3 regions of the Enterobacter nematophilus genome follow, and region 1 is predicted to be linked to each of the others. Evidence: predicted binding sites of a transcription regulator. Region 1 holds the regulator's gene; each other region holds the start of a gene.

Region 1 (5,177 bases):
CGGGCAGAGGCGACACGCAGGGTGTCTTTTAGATTGCGGGGGAGCTGTTTTTCCAGACCGGCACGCAGCACGCTGGCGAAAAAAGTATCCAGCCGTTCGCACTCCCACCAGCCGTCCATATAGCTTTCTCCCAGGCCTAACGAACCTTCCCGCAACACGCGTTTAAAAAAATCGGGATGTTTAACCTGAGGATCGGAGGGGGATGAGCCATTAATTGTAATGCCCGCACGTCCCAACAGTTCACTGACGATCCGGGACCAGTTATCGTCCGGAACGCTGACTTCTTCTATACACGATGAACTCATAGCTTCTCCATCACCCTACTGTGATCAGAACCTTAAAACAGCGTAGACGCTTTTTTTGGTTTGTGAGAAATCTCACGGTAAATACCGCGAGGCTAGTATCCGACGTAGAACAGAGGAAGGGAGATAACCCTTGCCGAAATGCCTTCCATGGTAAAACGGGAGCGCTCCGGCTCCCGTTAACACTTAATATTTATCGTATTTAATCGAGCCAAATTTAGTATAGGCCTCAAAATTTGGTGATTCAATAGAAAATTCTTAGCAACCTAATCACTGAAAATTAACATAGTTTCTGGCGCGATTAGGCATGCGAGGTTTCCACCTGCGTGCTCTTATCCTGCGCGCGCTGCGCGGCGGCCTGCATGCGATAACCCAACGCCGCCAGCGCGACGGTGACCAGCATCACGCTGGTCGTCGTCAGCAGCGGCGTGGCAATCAGCGCGGAGACCACCAGGCTTGCCAGGAAGCACAGCCCCAGCTGCAGGGTGTTCTGCAGCGCAGCCGCGCGGCCTGTCGCCTGCGGGAACGGACGCAGCGCCTGCGCCACAACGATAGGGTAGATCGCCCCGTTCGCGATGGCCATCACGCAGAATGGAATCAATATTTCGGCCAGACCTGCGCCCGGAATAAAGCCAACGGCCCAGGTGCCGATGACGCTCAGCGCATAGAGCACCAGCAGCCACGGCAGCATCTGCTGACCTTCCCATTTTTGCAGCGCCGCGCGACAGCCGTAACCGCCAACCAGGAACGCGATGGTCTGCGGAACGTAGCTCAGGCCAATGGCCGCCGGGCTGTAGCCCATATCGTGCAGAATAAAGGGCGACCCGGTCAGCCACGCGAAGAAGCTCGCCGAGCAGGCGGCATAGATCAGAACGTTGCCGCGATACGCCTTAGCGCTCAGCAGGGAGGTGAAGGTAATCGGCTTCGCGTCTGCGTGCGCCTCTTTTTTATGCGCGGGCTTGAGGGCGAACGCCGGCAGCATCAGCACCAGCGTAATGGCAAACAGCGTGGCGAAGATGGCCTGCCAGTCGAAATGCGCGAGGATCCAGCTGCCCAGCAGCGGGGCGAGGGCCGGTGAGAGCCCCACCAGCGGCATAATGGTGGCGAAAATACGGTTTGTGCGGTTTGCCGGGTAGTAGTCGGTGACCAGCGCCTGCCAGGTCACGGCCGCGGCACAGACGCCGACCGCCTGAACAAACCGCAGCACCAGCAGCCAGGTGGCATCGCGCACCCATAGCATCCCCAGGCAGCCCACGGCAAAAATGGCCAGCCCCAGCAGCAACACCGGTTTACGCCCAAAGCGATCCGAGAGCGGTCCCCAGAGCAGCTGCGCGAAGGCAAAACCGGCGAGGAACAAACTCAGGCTGGCGCTGATGGCGGCGGCAGGGGTTTGCAAATCTTCCTGCATGGCGGCGAAAGCCGGCAGGTACATATCGGTGGCCAAAAAGCCCAGCACGCTTAAGCCGCCGAGCCAGACTAAAAAACCTTTCCTGGGTTGCACTGTTTTATTCTCCTGAGGAGGCAGGTATACGTTGGCGCTGAGTGTAGGGAGTGCAAAGCCGCTTGTGAAACGCTAATATTTGGCGGGTGCATTCAAATTTTTTGCAGGCAGAAAATGTGGTCAGATTATTCTCTTGAAGTGGTCGATGCTGTCGCGCGTAACGGCAGCTTTAGCGGGGCGGCGCAGGAGTTGCACCGCGTCCCTTCGGCCATCAGCTATACGGTGCGACAGCTTGAGGAGTGGCTGGCGGTTCCGCTGTTTGAACGGCGGCATCGTGATGTGGAATTAACGCCCGCAGGGGCGTGGTTTTTGAAGGAAGGGCGTTCTGTTATCAAAAAAATGCAGATCACCCGCGAGCAGTGCCAGCAGATCGCGAACGGCTGGCGGGGACACCTTTCCATCGCGGTGGATAACATCGTTAAGCCCGAACGCACCCGGCAGATGATCGTCGACTTCTATCGTCATTTTTCGGATGTCGAGCTGCGGGTCTCGCAGGAGGTGTTCAACGGCGTCTGGGATGCGCTGGCGGACGGCAGGGCAGAGATGGCGATTGGTGCGACCCAGGCGATCCCGGTCGGTGGACGTTACGCCTTTCGCGATATGGGCATGCTGAGCTGGAAATGCGTGGTGGCAAGCGATCATCCGCTGGCGAAGATGGAAGGGCCGCTGAGCGACGATACGCTGCGCAGCTGGCCGTCGCTGGTGCTGGAGGATACCTCCCGCTCTCTGCCCAAGCGTATTACCTGGCTTTTAGATAACCAGCGGCGGGTGGTGGCCCCTGACTGGGAATCGTCGGCGACGTGCCTCAGCGCCGGGCTCTGCGTCGCGATGGTACCCGTTCATTTTGCGCGTCCGCGCATCGACACCGGCGAGTGGGTTGAACTGACGCTGGAGAATCCGTTCCCGGATGCGGCCTGCTGCCTCACCTGGCAACAAAATGATGTCTCGCCCGCCATGGCCTGGCTTCTGGATTATCTGGGGGACAGCGAAACGCTTAACCGGGAGTGGCTGCGGGAGCCAGACTGACTGGCTCCGCAATGAGATTAACGACGATAGTCGCGGAACGGACCGTCCGCAACGGAACGGCGTTCGATGAGGCGAGGGTGAACTTCAATGGACTGCGACTCTTCACGCTTGTTGACGATCCTGTCCAGCAGCATATTGAAGGCGGTTTCACCCAGCGAATCTTTCGGCTGGTGAATGGTGGTCAGCGCTGGCGTGAAGAAGCGCGCGTTGCGCACGTTGTCATACCCGATCACGGAAATATCCTGCGGGACGCGCAGGCCCAGCTCGTCGGCAGCGCAGAGCGCGCCCATTGCCATGATGTCCCCCCCGCAGAAGACGGCGGTTGGACGGTGCGGCTGAGAGACGATCTGCTGCATCGCGCGGTAGCCTGATTCCGGCTCGAAGTCACCCTGCACGATCCAGTTTTCCGGCACGGTAATCAGCGCTTCTTCCATCGCTTTCATAAAGCCGGCCAGGCGGCCAGCGCCGGTGTTGCGTTCCAGCGGGCCCGGGATCACGCCAATCTCGCGGTGGCCGCGTTCGATCAGATAACGGCCCGCCATATAACCGCCTTCGAAGGCGTTATCGATGACGGAGTCCGTGAAGTCGGCGCGCGCTTCGCCCCAGTCCATCACCACCATAGGGATATGGCGATACTCTTCCAGCATCGACAGCACGGATTCCGGGTACTCGGAGCACATCACCAGCAGGCCATCCACGCGCTTTTGCGCCATCATCGACAGGTAGGCGCGCTGTTTTTCAATGCTGTTCCAGGCGTTGCCCAGAATCAGGGTATAGCCTTTCTGGAAGCAGTTTTTCTCTACCGCTTCAATGATCTCGGCAAAATAGGCCGCTTCGCTGCTGGTCGCCAGCAGACCAATAGACTTGGTGTGGTTAACCTTGAGGCTGCGCGCAACCGCGCTCGGGGAGTAGTGCAGCTCTTTAATTGCTGCCCAGACGGCGTTGCGCGTCTCTTCCGCCACAAAGCGGGTTTTGTTAATTACATGTGATACGGTTGTAGTGGAAACGTTTGCGCGTTTTGCTACGTCTTTAATTGTTGCCATTAAATGTCACTCCAGACCATATCCTAAGCTCCTGAAAAACTTGAAGGTAAACGTTTGCCTTCTCTCACCCTTATCACGCAATTTTGGATTGCGGCACGCCGGGAAAACGACACGGGACGTCAGGAGGGGGTCAATGGCCGGTACGCTAATAAATTTAGCGTGGAATTTTGGCCTATCTTGATGAAAAGGGGAAGAGGTAAAGTGTTTATCAGCTTAAATCATGGAAGATTTTTGACGTAAACTGTGCAAAAATGAGCAAGCTCACTTTTCGTGGGGGGATTAAAAGGAGAAAAATTGATGAGTTCCGATCTGAAGTTTTCGCTGTTCACCACCGTTATTGTGCTGGCGCTGATTGTGGCGGCTGGCCTGACGGCTGCGCTGCACTGATTTACGCGGGGGGAGAGCCTTCTCCCTCCCGAACGTCCCGATTGTTACTTCCCTGGCAAAAATCTTTTGCCATTTTGTTAACTTCTCATTTTTTGTGATTGATGTCATGCTTTCCGCTTCTTTGTTCTGTGTCACTACATGACACGGCATCCGGAGTTGACGCATGAAAATCAATTTTCCCCTGCTGGCCCTGGCGATTGGCGCTTTTGGGATTGGCACCACTGAATTCTCCCCGATGGGGTTACTGCCTGTAATCGCCCGGGGCGTGGACGTCTCGATCCCGGCCGCCGGGATGTTAATCAGCGCCTACGCCATCGGCGTGATGGTGGGGGCGCCGCTGATGACGCTTCTGCTTTCGCACCGCGCGCGCCGCAATGCGCTGATTTTCCTGATGGCGATTTTCACCCTGGGCAACGTGCTTTCGGCCATTTCGCCGGACTACACTACCCTGATGCTGTCTCGCATTCTGACCAGCCTCAACCACGGTGCCTTCTTTGGGCTGGGATCGGTCGTGGCCGCAAGCGTGGTGCCAAAACACAAGCAGGCAAGCGCCGTGGCGACCATGTTTATGGGGCTGACGATTGCCAACATCGGCGGCGTACCGGCGGCGACCTGGCTGGGTGAAGCGATCGGCTGGCGTATGTCTTTCCTGGCAACGGCCGGGCTGGGCGTGGTCGCGATGGTGGCGTTGTTCTTCTCCCTGCCGAAAGGCAGCGCCGGAGAACGTCCGGAAGTGCGTAAAGAGCTGGCGGTGCTGATGCGCCCGCAGGTACTCTCCGCGCTGCTCACCACGGTGCTGGGGGCAGGGGCGATGTTTACCCTCTACACCTATATTTCACCGGTGCTGCACGATATCACCCACGCAACGCCTCTCTTCGTTACCGCGATGCTGGTGCTGATTGGCGTCGGCTTCTCGAT
Region 2 (5,177 bases), on a different contig from region 1:
GGACGGGTAGGTCACCATGATGCAGGAGAGCTTGTCGCCCGCCTGCTCGGCTTTCGCACGCAGATCGGCCAGATCGATGTTGCCGTTCTTATCACACGCCACCACTACCACTTCCATGCCCGCCATCTGGGCTGAGGCCGGGTTGGTGCCGTGGGCGGAGCTTGGGATCAGGCAGATATCGCGGTGACCTTCGTTGCGGCTTTCGTGATATTGACGGATCGCCAGCAGGCCCGCGTATTCACCCTGCGCGCCGGAGTTCGGCTGCATGCAAAGCGCGTCGTAACCGGTCAGCTTCACCAGCCAGTCTGAAAGCTGGTTAATCATCATGTGATAGCCTTCCGCCTGTTCTGGCGGGCAGAACGGGTGCAGCTCGGAGAATTCAGGCCAGGTAATCGGGATCATCTCTGCCGCGGCGTTCAGCTTCATGGTGCAGGAGCCCAGCGGGATCATCGCCTGGTTCAGCGCCAGATCCTTGCGCTCCAGAGAGTGCATATAGCGCATCATCTCGGTTTCGCTGTGGTAGCGGTTGAACACCGGGTGAGTCAGGATCGCGTCATTGCGCAGCATGCTTTCCTGAATGGAGCGGCTGTCGAGCGCGACCTCTTTGTCGAGCGTATCAACGTCCAGACCGTGTGCGTCGCCCAGCAGCACCTTGAACAGGTTCAGGATATCGTCGCGGGCGGTGCTTTCATCCAGCGTAATGCCGACCGCATTGTGGATGTCGCTGCGCAGGTTGATTTCTGCTGCATCCGCACGCGCCAGCACGGCCGCTTTGTCTGCCACTTCCACGCACAGGGTATCGAAGTAGTGAGCATGGCGCAGCTTGAGGCCCTTCTGCTGGAGGCCGCAGGCCAGAATATCGGCCAGGCGGTGAATGCGGCTGGCAATGCGCTTCAGTCCAGCCGGACCGTGGAACACGGCGTACAGGCTGGCGATATTTGCCAGCAGGACCTGGGAAGTACAGATGTTGGAGTTCGCTTTCTCGCGGCGGATATGCTGCTCGCGGGTCTGCATCGCCATGCGCAGCGCGGTGTTACCGGCAGCATCTTTTGACACGCCGATGATACGGCCTGGCATGGAGCGTTTGAATTCATCTTTCGCGCCGAAGAACGCCGCGTGCGGGCCGCCGTAGCCCATCGGCACGCCGAAGCGCTGCGCGGAGCCGAATACAATATCCGCGCCCTGTTTGCCCGGCGCGGTCAGCAGCACCAGCGCCATAAAATCGGCGGCAACGCTGACAACCACTTTGCGGGATTTCAGCTCGGCAATCAGCGCGCCGTAGTCGTGAACTTCGCCGGTGGTACCCACCTGCTGAAGCAGCACGCCGAAGACGTCCTGATGATCCAGCACTTTGTCGGCGTCGTCGACGATCACGTCGAAGCCGAAGGTTTCCGCGCGGGTGCGCACCACGTCCAGCGTCTGCGGATGCACGTCAGCCGCCACGAAGAAGCGGTTGGCATTTTTCAGCTTGCTGACGCGCTTTGCCATCGCCATCGCTTCGGCAGCCGCGGTCGCTTCATCCAGCAGAGAGGCGGAGGCGATATCCATACCGGTCAGATCCAGCGTAACCTGCTGGAAGTTCAGCAGCGCTCCCAGACGCCCCTGGGAGACTTCTGGCTGATAAGGGGTGTAAGCGGTGTACCAGCCCGGGTTTTCCAGCATGTTGCGCAGGATAACCGGCGGCAGCTGCACGTTGGTGTAGCCCATGCCAATGTAAGACTTATAGCGCTTGTTCAGGCCTGCGATAGCCTTCAGCTCCGCCAGCGCGGCAAACTCCGTGGTGGCTTCCCCCACCTGAGGCGGCGTGGCAAGCTGGATGTCTTTTGGCACAATCTGGCCGATCAGTGCGTCTAATGAATCCGCGCCAACCGTCTTCAGCATCTCCTGCTGTTGCTGAGCATCCGGCCCAATGTGACGTTGAATGAAGGCGCCACGGTTTTCAAGCTGGCTTAAAGTCTGTGTCATGAGCGATGGTTCCTGAAACGTGCAGTGAATGTGTTTTCTCCCTCTCCCCAAAGGGGAGAGGGAGAATGGCTTACTCGTCTTCTAACAGTGCTTCGTACGCGGTCGCATCCAGCAGCGCGGCAACCTGAGATTCGTCGCTGGCTTTGATCTTGAAGATCCAGCCGCCTTCATACGGCTCGCTGTTGACCAGTTCCGGGGAGTCGCTCAGCGCGTCGTTCACGTCAACAATCTCGCCGCTTACCGGTGCGTAGATATCGGATGCCGCTTTGACGGACTCCGCCACGGCGCAGTCATCGCCCGCGCTGACGGTTGCGCCCACTTCAGGCAGGTCAACAAACACCATGTCGCCCAGCAGCTCCTGCGCGTGCTCGGTGATCCCTACGGTGTAAGTGCCGTCCGCCTCTTTGCGCAGCCACTCGTGTTCTTTGCTGTATTTCAGTTCTGCTGGCACATTGCTCATTGAAGTTCTCCTGATAAAAATAGTTAGGCGACCGGCTTACCGGCGCGAACAAAAATCGGTTTGGTCACGTGGACCGGCATTTCGCGGTTGCGGATTTGTACCACCGCCGTGTCGCCAATGCCCGCCGGCACGCGTGCCAGTGCAATACTGTAGCCCAGCGTCGGGGAGAAGGTACCGCTGGTGATCACGCCTTCGCGAGGATTGCCGTCGGCATCGGTAAAACGCACCGGCAGTTCGCCGCGCAGCACGCCTTTTTCCTTCATCACCAGGCCAACCAGCTGTTCGGTATCCTTCTCGCGCTGCATCTCCAGCGCTTCACGGCCAATGAAATCACGGTCAGCCGGTTCCCACGCGATGGTCCAGCCCATGTTGGCCGCCAGCGGAGAAACCCCTTCATCCATCTCCTGACCGTAGAGATTCATCCCCGCTTCAAGACGCAGCGTATCGCGCGCGCCCAGACCCGCAGGCTTCACGCCCGCTTCCACCAGCGCGCGCCAGAAATCGGCAGCTTTCTCGTTCGGCATCGCAATTTCGTAGCCCGCTTCACCGGTATAGCCGGTGGTGGCGATAAACAGATCCCCCGCCTGCACGCCGAAGAACGGCTTCATGCCTTCGGTGGCGTTGCGCTGCTCGTCGTTAAACAGAGACGCGGCTTTTGCCTGCGCGTTCGGCCCCTGCACGGCGATCAGCGACAGATCGTCACGGACGGTGATGTCGATGGCATAAGGTTCGGCGTGTTGGGTGATCCAGGAGAGGTCTTTTTCGCGGGTGGCGGAGTTTACAACGAGGCGGAAGAAATCTTCGGTGAAGTAGTAGACGATAAGGTCATCAATCACGCCGCCCGAGGCATTCAGCATGCCGGTATAGAGCGCTTTGCCCGGAGCCTTCAGCTTGGCGACGTCGTTTGCCAGCAGATAACGCAAAAACTCCCGGGTGCGGCTTCCGCGCAGGTCGACAATCGTCATGTGGGACACGTCGAACATACCGGCATCGGTGCGCACCGCGTGGTGCTCATCAATCTGCGAGCCGTAGTGCAGCGGCATCATCCAGCCATGGAAGTCCACCATGCGGGCGCCGCATAACACGTGCTGTTCGTACAAAGGAGTCTGTTGAGCCATCTTGTCCTCGTTGAAAAATTCACCGTGAAACCCGGTATCGGCCTCGTTCCCGAATGCCGACGCAAACGTTCTCTTTTACCTGAACTTACCACCGAAACCGGCGGTTAACCATAAGGTAAAACGGGTCATCACATTAGCTTATGACCAAAAAACGCTGAAAAGCCTACAGAGTTATTCACTGGAAAAATGCGATTAACCCCGCACAAAATTAACAATGATCTAACAGGATTTAGCACATGGTGATATTTCGTGCGGAAAAATGGGCCGAATTTCCGTCACGTAAAAATCATGACATGAGAATATCTAATGCGAAAAATGGCGTGGAATTAGAATATTTCAAACGAGGGAATTTTCCCGGCGCAGAGGCCGGGAAAATAAAGTGTGACGGGGATCGAGATTAGCGTAACCAGTCGGGAAGATCGTTAAGACCCATTGCCTGGCGAAGAAGTTGAGGTTTGACGCCGGGAAGGGTGTCGGCCAGCTTGAGGCCGATATCGCGCAGCAGTTTTTTCGCCGGATTTGCCCCGGCAAACAGCTCGCGGAAGCCCTGCATTCCTGCCAGCATCATCGCCGCACTGTGCTTGCGGCTGCGCTCGTAGCGACGCAGATACAGATGCTGGCCGATATCTTTACCTTCACGATGCAGACGACGCAGCTCCTCGACCAGCTCCGCCGCGTCCATAAAGCCGAGGTTAACGCCCTGCCCGGCCAGCGGATGAATGGTATGGGCCGCATCGCCCACCAGCGCCAGACGGTGCGCCGCAAACTGGCGCGCGTAGCGGCCGGTTAACGGGAACACCTGACGCTCGCTTTCAAGCGTGCACAGGCCAAGGCGGTTATCAAACGCCACGCACAGCGCCTGGTTAAAGGTCTCCGGCGTCGTCTCCTGCATCTGCTGGGCTTTCTCCGGCACCAGGGACCAGACAATCGAGCACAGGTGCGGATCGGCAAGCGGCAGGAACGCCAGAATACCGTCGTTGTGGAAAATCTGCCGCGCCACGCCGCCGTGCGGCTCTTCGGTACGGATCGTCGCCACCATCGCATGATGGCGGTAATCCCAGTACGTCAGCGGGATATCGGCTTTATTACGCAGCCAGGAGTTGGCGCCATCGGCACCCACCACCAGACGCGCGGTGAGCATGTCGCCGCTTTGCAGGGTGATAAACGCCTCGTTTTCGCCCCATGCCACCTGCTGGATCTGCGCAGGCGCTACCAGCGTCACGTCGCTGCACTGCTCTGCTTTCTGCCACAGCGCGTGGTGGATCACCGCATTCTCAATAATATGGCCCAGATGGCTATAGCCCATGCTTTCATCATCAAAGGCAATATGGCCAAAGCTGTCTTTGTCCCACACTTCCATGCCGTGATAGCAGCTGGCGCGCTGGGCGATGATATCTGACCAGACGCCGAGACGCGTCAGCAGCTTTTCGCTGGCCGCGTTAATCGCCGACACGCGGAGTTCCGGCGGGGCATCAGGCGCGACGGGCTGAGGCTGCTTTTGCTCCAGTACGGCCACGCGCAGGCCGCTGCCCTGTAATCCACAGGCCAGCGCCAGCCCAACCATTCCGCCGCCAACGATGGCAACATCAACATTATGCACGGTGATAACTCCTTAACGCGCGACCCAACCCAGG
Region 3 (5,177 bases), on a different contig from region 1:
ACCAGCGCATGGAAATCTTCCAGACCTGTACGCCCGGCCAGCAGGTCGCTCATGTGGACGTCGATAGCGTCAAAGCCCGCGCGGTGGAAGGCAGCCGCCATCTCAACGTGGGAGTTAACGCCCTGCTCGCGCAGCACGGCCACTTTCGGACGTGCGCCGGTGGCAATGTACGGCGCGGCAATGTCTTCGTTGATGTCGAAGGAGAGCTTCACGTTCAGGCCAGGATCGTTGTCGTTAGCCTTCGCATTGTGCTCCTGATCGGCGCAGTCCGGGTTATCACGCAGGCGCTGCATCTGCCAGGTGGTTTCTGCCCACCACATGCGCAGCGTGGTGCGGCTTTCGCTGAACACCGCGTGACCGTCTGCTTCAATCACGAAGCGGTCGCCCTGAACGGCTTTACCCAGATAGTGCACGCAGTCTGCCAGACCGTGCTTCGCCAGAATCGCTTCCACCGCCTCGCGGTCTGCCGCGCGAATCTGAATCACCGCGCCCAGCTCTTCGTTAAACAGCGCCGCCAGGCGGTCTTCGCCCAGAGAGGCAATGTTCGCTTCCACGCCGCAGTGGCCGGTGAAGGCCATCTCTGCCAGGGTCACCAGCAGGCCGCCGTCGGAGCGGTCGTGGTAGGCCAGCAGCTTGCGGTCCGCCACCAGCGTCTGAATCGCATCGTAGAAGCCTTTCAGCTGCGCCACGTCTCGCACGTCGGCTGGCTTGTCGCCGAGCTGACGGTAAACCTGCGCCAGCGCCGTGGCACCCAGCGCGTTGTGGCCTTTACCCAGGTCAATCAGCAGCAGGGCGTTGTCTTCGGTCACAAGCTGCGGCGTAACGGTGTGGCGCACGTCTTCTACGCGGGCAAACGCGGTGATCACCAGCGACAGCGGAGAGGTCATCTCGCGCTGCTCGTTACCTTCCTGCCAGCGGGTTTTCATCGACATGGAGTCTTTACCCACCGGAATGGTCAGGCCGAGGGCTGGACACAGCTCCTCACCCACCGCTTTCACGGCTTCATACAGGCCCGCGTCTTCGCCTGGGTGACCAGCAGCGGCCATCCAGTTTGCAGAGAGCTTGATACGTTTGATGTCGCCAATCTGCGTCGCCGCGATGTTGGTCAGCGCTTCACCCACTGCCAGACGGGCAGAGGCGGCGAAGTCCAGCAGCGCCACCGGGGTGCGTTCGCCCAGGGCCATCGCTTCGCCGTAGTAGCTGTCGAGGCTCGCGGTGGTCACGGCGCAGTTCGCCACCGGGATCTGCCACGGGCCGACCATCTGGTCGCGGGATACCATACCGGTCACGGTACGGTCGCCGATGGTCACCAGGAAAGTTTTCTCTGCCACAGCGGGCAGGTGCAGCACGCGGTTGACCGCTTCCGCCACGGTAATGCCCTGGCGATCCAGCGCTTTGCCCGCCGCTTTACGGGTCTGCACGTCGCGGGTCATCTTCGGCGTTTTACCGAGCAGCACGTCCAGCGGCAGATCGATCGGCTGGTTGTCAAAGTGGGTGTCACTCAGGCTCAGATGCTGCTCTTCGGTTGCTTCACCGATAACGGCATACGGCGCGCGCTCGCGGCGGCACAGCTCGTCAAACAGCGGCAGCTGGTCGGCGGCCACAGCCAGCACGTAGCGCTCCTGGGATTCGTTACACCAGATTTCCAGCGGGCTCATGCCCGGCTCATCGCTCAGGATGTCGCGCAGGTTGAAGCGTCCGCCGCGGCCGCCGTCGCTCACCAGTTCCGGCATGGCGTTGGACAGACCGCCCGCGCCCACGTCGTGGATGAACAGGATCGGGTTGGCATCGCCCAGCTGCCAGCAGCGGTCGATGACTTCCTGGCAGCGACGCTCCATTTCAGGGTTGTCGCGCTGCACGGAGGCAAAATCGAGATCCGCGTCAGACTGGCCGGAGGCCATAGAGGAGGCCGCACCGCCGCCCAGACCGATGTTCATGGCCGGACCGCCCAGCACGATCAGCTTCGCGCCGACGACGATCTCGCCTTTCTGCACGTGATCGGCACGGATGTTGCCGATCCCGCCTGCCAGCATGATCGGTTTGTGGTAGCCGCGCAGCTCTTCACCGTTGTGGCTGTCCACCTTCTCTTCGTAGGTACGGAAGTAACCGTTCAGCGCCGGACGACCAAATTCGTTGTTGAACGCCGCGCCGCCCAGCGGGCCTTCGGTCATGATATCCAGGGCGGTTACAATGCGCTCCGGCTTGCCGAAATCTTCTTCCCACGGCTGTTCAAAGCCAGGAATGCGCAGGTTAGAGACGGAGAAACCGACCAGACCCGCTTTTGGTTTCGCCCCACGGCCGGTCGCCCCTTCGTCACGGATTTCACCGCCGGAGCCGGTCGCCGCACCCGGCCATGGAGAAATGGCCGTCGGGTGGTTGTGGGTTTCCACTTTCATCAGAATATGCGCGGGCTCCTGATGGAAGTCATAGCGCCCTGCTTCGCGATCGGCGAAGAAGCGGCCCACCTCAGAACCTTCCATCACCGCGGCGTTGTCTTTATAGGCAGACAGCACGTGGTCAGGGGTTTGTTCCATGGTGTTTTTAATCATTTTGAACAGCGACTTCGGCTGCTGTTCGCCGTCGATAATCCAGTCGGCGTTGAAAATCTTATGGCGGCAGTGCTCAGAGTTGGCCTGCGCGAACATGTAGAGTTCGATGTCGTTCGGGTTGCGGTTGAGCTTAACGAACGCGTCCTGCAGGTAGTCAATTTCGTCTTCTGCCAGCGCCAGGCCGAGACGCAGGTTGGCGTCAATCAGCGCCTGACGGCCCTGCCCCAGCAGGTCCACGCTCTGTACCGGCGCAGGCTGATGGTGGGAGAAAAGCTTCTGTGCGTCGTCAAGAGAGGCAAACACGCTCTCCATCATGCGGTCGTGCAATTCAGCCGCAACCGCCTGCCACTGCGCGTCGCTCAGGGTAGAGGCTTCGACGTAGTACGCTACGCCGCGCTCCAGACGGTTAATCTGGCTCAGGCCGCAGTTGTGAGCAATATCGGTGGCTTTGGAAGACCAGGGGGAGATGGTGCCCGGACGCGGCGTCGCAAGGATCAGTTTGCCGGTTGGCGTATGGCTGCTCAGATTTGGGCCATACTTGAGCAGGCGTTCCAGCTGTACGCGCTCCTCTGCATTCAGGGGGGCATTCAGGTCAGCAAAATGGACATACTCAGCGTAAATATTGCTTACCGGAAGGTCGGCCGCCTGAAAACGTGCCAGCAGTTTGGTAATACGGAAGGCAGACAGTGCAGGCGAACCACGCAGAATTTCCATCATAAGTCTCTCGTCTTCGAAGCGCCGGGGCGCTTACAGTGTGCGCAAGGGGGGAAAACGGGCGTCATTATAGAGAATCCTGAGCGCCGACGAAACCGTTTGCGTCGAAATAAAATCGACTTCAGCGTTTAACAATAGATGTGAACTGTCTCTCTAATTGGTTGCCAAGTGGCGCAAGTTTACGCAAAATGCCGCTCATTCAATGGCAAACCTTATTATTAACATGGCTACAGCAGACTGAGGCAACCGGCGTCGCAGAGAATTAACTAATTGAAAAAATTAAAGATTAATTATCTGCTCATCGGCATTGTAACGTTGCTGCTGGCAGTGGCCCTCTGGCCTTCCATCCCCTGGTTCGGCAAAGCCGAAAACCGTATCGCCGCCATTCAGGAGCGGGGGGAACTGCGCGTCAGTACCCTTAACTCTCCGCTGATTTACAGCGACATCAACGGCAAAATTATTGGTCTGGATTATGAGCTGGCGCAGCAGTTCGCCGATTATCTGGGCGTGAAGCTTAAAATTACCGTTCGCCAGAACATTAACCAGCTGTTTGACGACCTGGACAACAACAACGCCGATATCCTCGCTGCCGGGCTGGTGTACAACAGCGAGCGCAGCAAGAACTACCAGCCGGGCCCGACCTACTACTCCGTTTCCCAGCAGCTGGTCTATCGCGTCGGAAGCCTGCGCCCGCGTACGCTTGCCTCAATCAACGCGCAACAGCTGACGATTGCTCCCGGCCATGTGGTGATTGACGACCTGCGTGAGCTGAAAGAGAAAAAATACCCGGATCTCAGCTGGACGGTTGACCCTAAACTCGGCACGACGGAGCTGCTGGAGCAGGTCAAAGATCGGAAACTGCCCTACACCATCGCCGATTCGGTGGCGATCAGCCTGTTCCAGCGGGTGCATCCTGAAATCGCCGTGGCGCTGGACGTGACGGACGAACAGCCGGTGACCTGGTTTACCCATCTGGATGACGACCAGACCCTCTCGGCGGCCATGCTGGATTTCTATAACACCATTAATGAAGACGGCACGCTGGCGCGCCTTGAGGAGAAGTACCTCGGCCACGGGGATGACTTTGACTACGTTGACACCCGCAGCTTCCTGCGCGCGGTAGACAGCGTCCTGCCTGACCTGCAGCCGCTATTTGAAAAATACGCCCAGGAGATTGACTGGAAACTGCTGGCGGCGATCTCGTATCAGGAGTCCCACTGGGACACCCAGGCCACCTCCCCTACGGGCGTACGCGGACTGATGATGTTAACCAAAAATACCGCGCTGAGCCTGGGCGTGAACGACCGTACCGATGCGGAACAGAGCATCAGCGGCGGGGCGCGCTATCTGCAGGATATGATGGCTAAAGTGCCGGAAACGGTGCCGGAAGAAGAGCGGATCTGGTTTGCGCTGGCGGCCTACAACATGGGCTACGCGCATATGCTTGACGCGCGGGCTCTGACGGCGAAAACGAAGGGGAACCCGGACAGCTGGTCAGACGTAAAACAACGCCTGCCGCTGCTGAGCCAGAAGCCATGGTACAACAAGCTGACGTACGGCTACGCGCGCGGTCATGAAGCCTACGCCTACGTGGAAAATATCCGTAAGTATCAGATTAGCCTGGTCGGCTATCTGCTGGAGAAAGAGAAAGAGGCAACAGAGGCAAAACAGCTGGCGGAAAGTTATCCGGTTGTTGCGCCGGACGAGCTTAATCATCCGACAGCTTCAATTCTGCCTTTTGTTGCTTTTTCTGCTGACGGCGCATTCGAAAGAAATCGCTTAATAGCCCCGAACACTCTGGTGCAAGTACCCCACCGATAGTCTGCACCTGATGATTCATCCCAGGATGACCCAGTACGTCCATCAGTGAACCGGCGGCCCCGGTTTTTTCATCCCGCGCGCCAAACACCAGGG

The links. The regulator PurR, encoded in region 1, represses purine synthesis genes. The targets are predictions, from matches to a motif close to CANGCAAACGTTTGCNTG.
Region 2: the regulator PurR is predicted to act here: its motif matches at 3,602-3,619, upstream of gcvT (glycine cleavage system aminomethyltransferase GcvT).
Region 3: the regulator PurR is predicted to act here: its motif matches at 3,352-3,369, upstream of purL (phosphoribosylformylglycinamidine synthase).

The regions. Positions count from the first base shown of each region.
Region 1 covers NZ_JAPKNE010000001.1:573,044-578,220, reverse strand. Annotated here, with positions in the region: gene cfa (cyclopropane fatty acyl phospholipid synthase) at 1-305, opposite strand, end outside; gene punC (purine nucleoside transporter PunC) at 604-1,803, opposite strand; gene punR (DNA-binding transcriptional activator PunR) at 1,918-2,829, shown strand; gene purR (HTH-type transcriptional repressor PurR) at 2,847-3,872, opposite strand; gene cydH (cytochrome bd-I oxidase subunit CydH) at 4,170-4,259, shown strand; gene OSH03_RS02655 (MFS transporter) at 4,423-5,177, shown strand, end outside.
Region 2 covers NZ_JAPKNE010000003.1:397,621-402,797, reverse strand. Annotated here, with positions in the region: gene gcvP (aminomethyl-transferring glycine dehydrogenase) at 1-1,965, opposite strand, end outside; gene gcvH (glycine cleavage system protein GcvH) at 2,036-2,425, opposite strand; gene gcvT (glycine cleavage system aminomethyltransferase GcvT) at 2,449-3,543, opposite strand; gene ubiI (FAD-dependent 2-octaprenylphenol hydroxylase) at 3,941-5,143, opposite strand; gene ubiH (2-octaprenyl-6-methoxyphenyl hydroxylase) at 5,156-5,177, opposite strand, start outside.
Region 3 covers NZ_JAPKNE010000007.1:181,055-186,231, forward strand. Annotated here, with positions in the region: gene purL (phosphoribosylformylglycinamidine synthase) at 1-3,266, opposite strand, end outside; gene mltF (membrane-bound lytic murein transglycosylase MltF) at 3,534-5,084, shown strand; gene tadA (tRNA adenosine(34) deaminase TadA) at 4,972-5,177, opposite strand, start outside.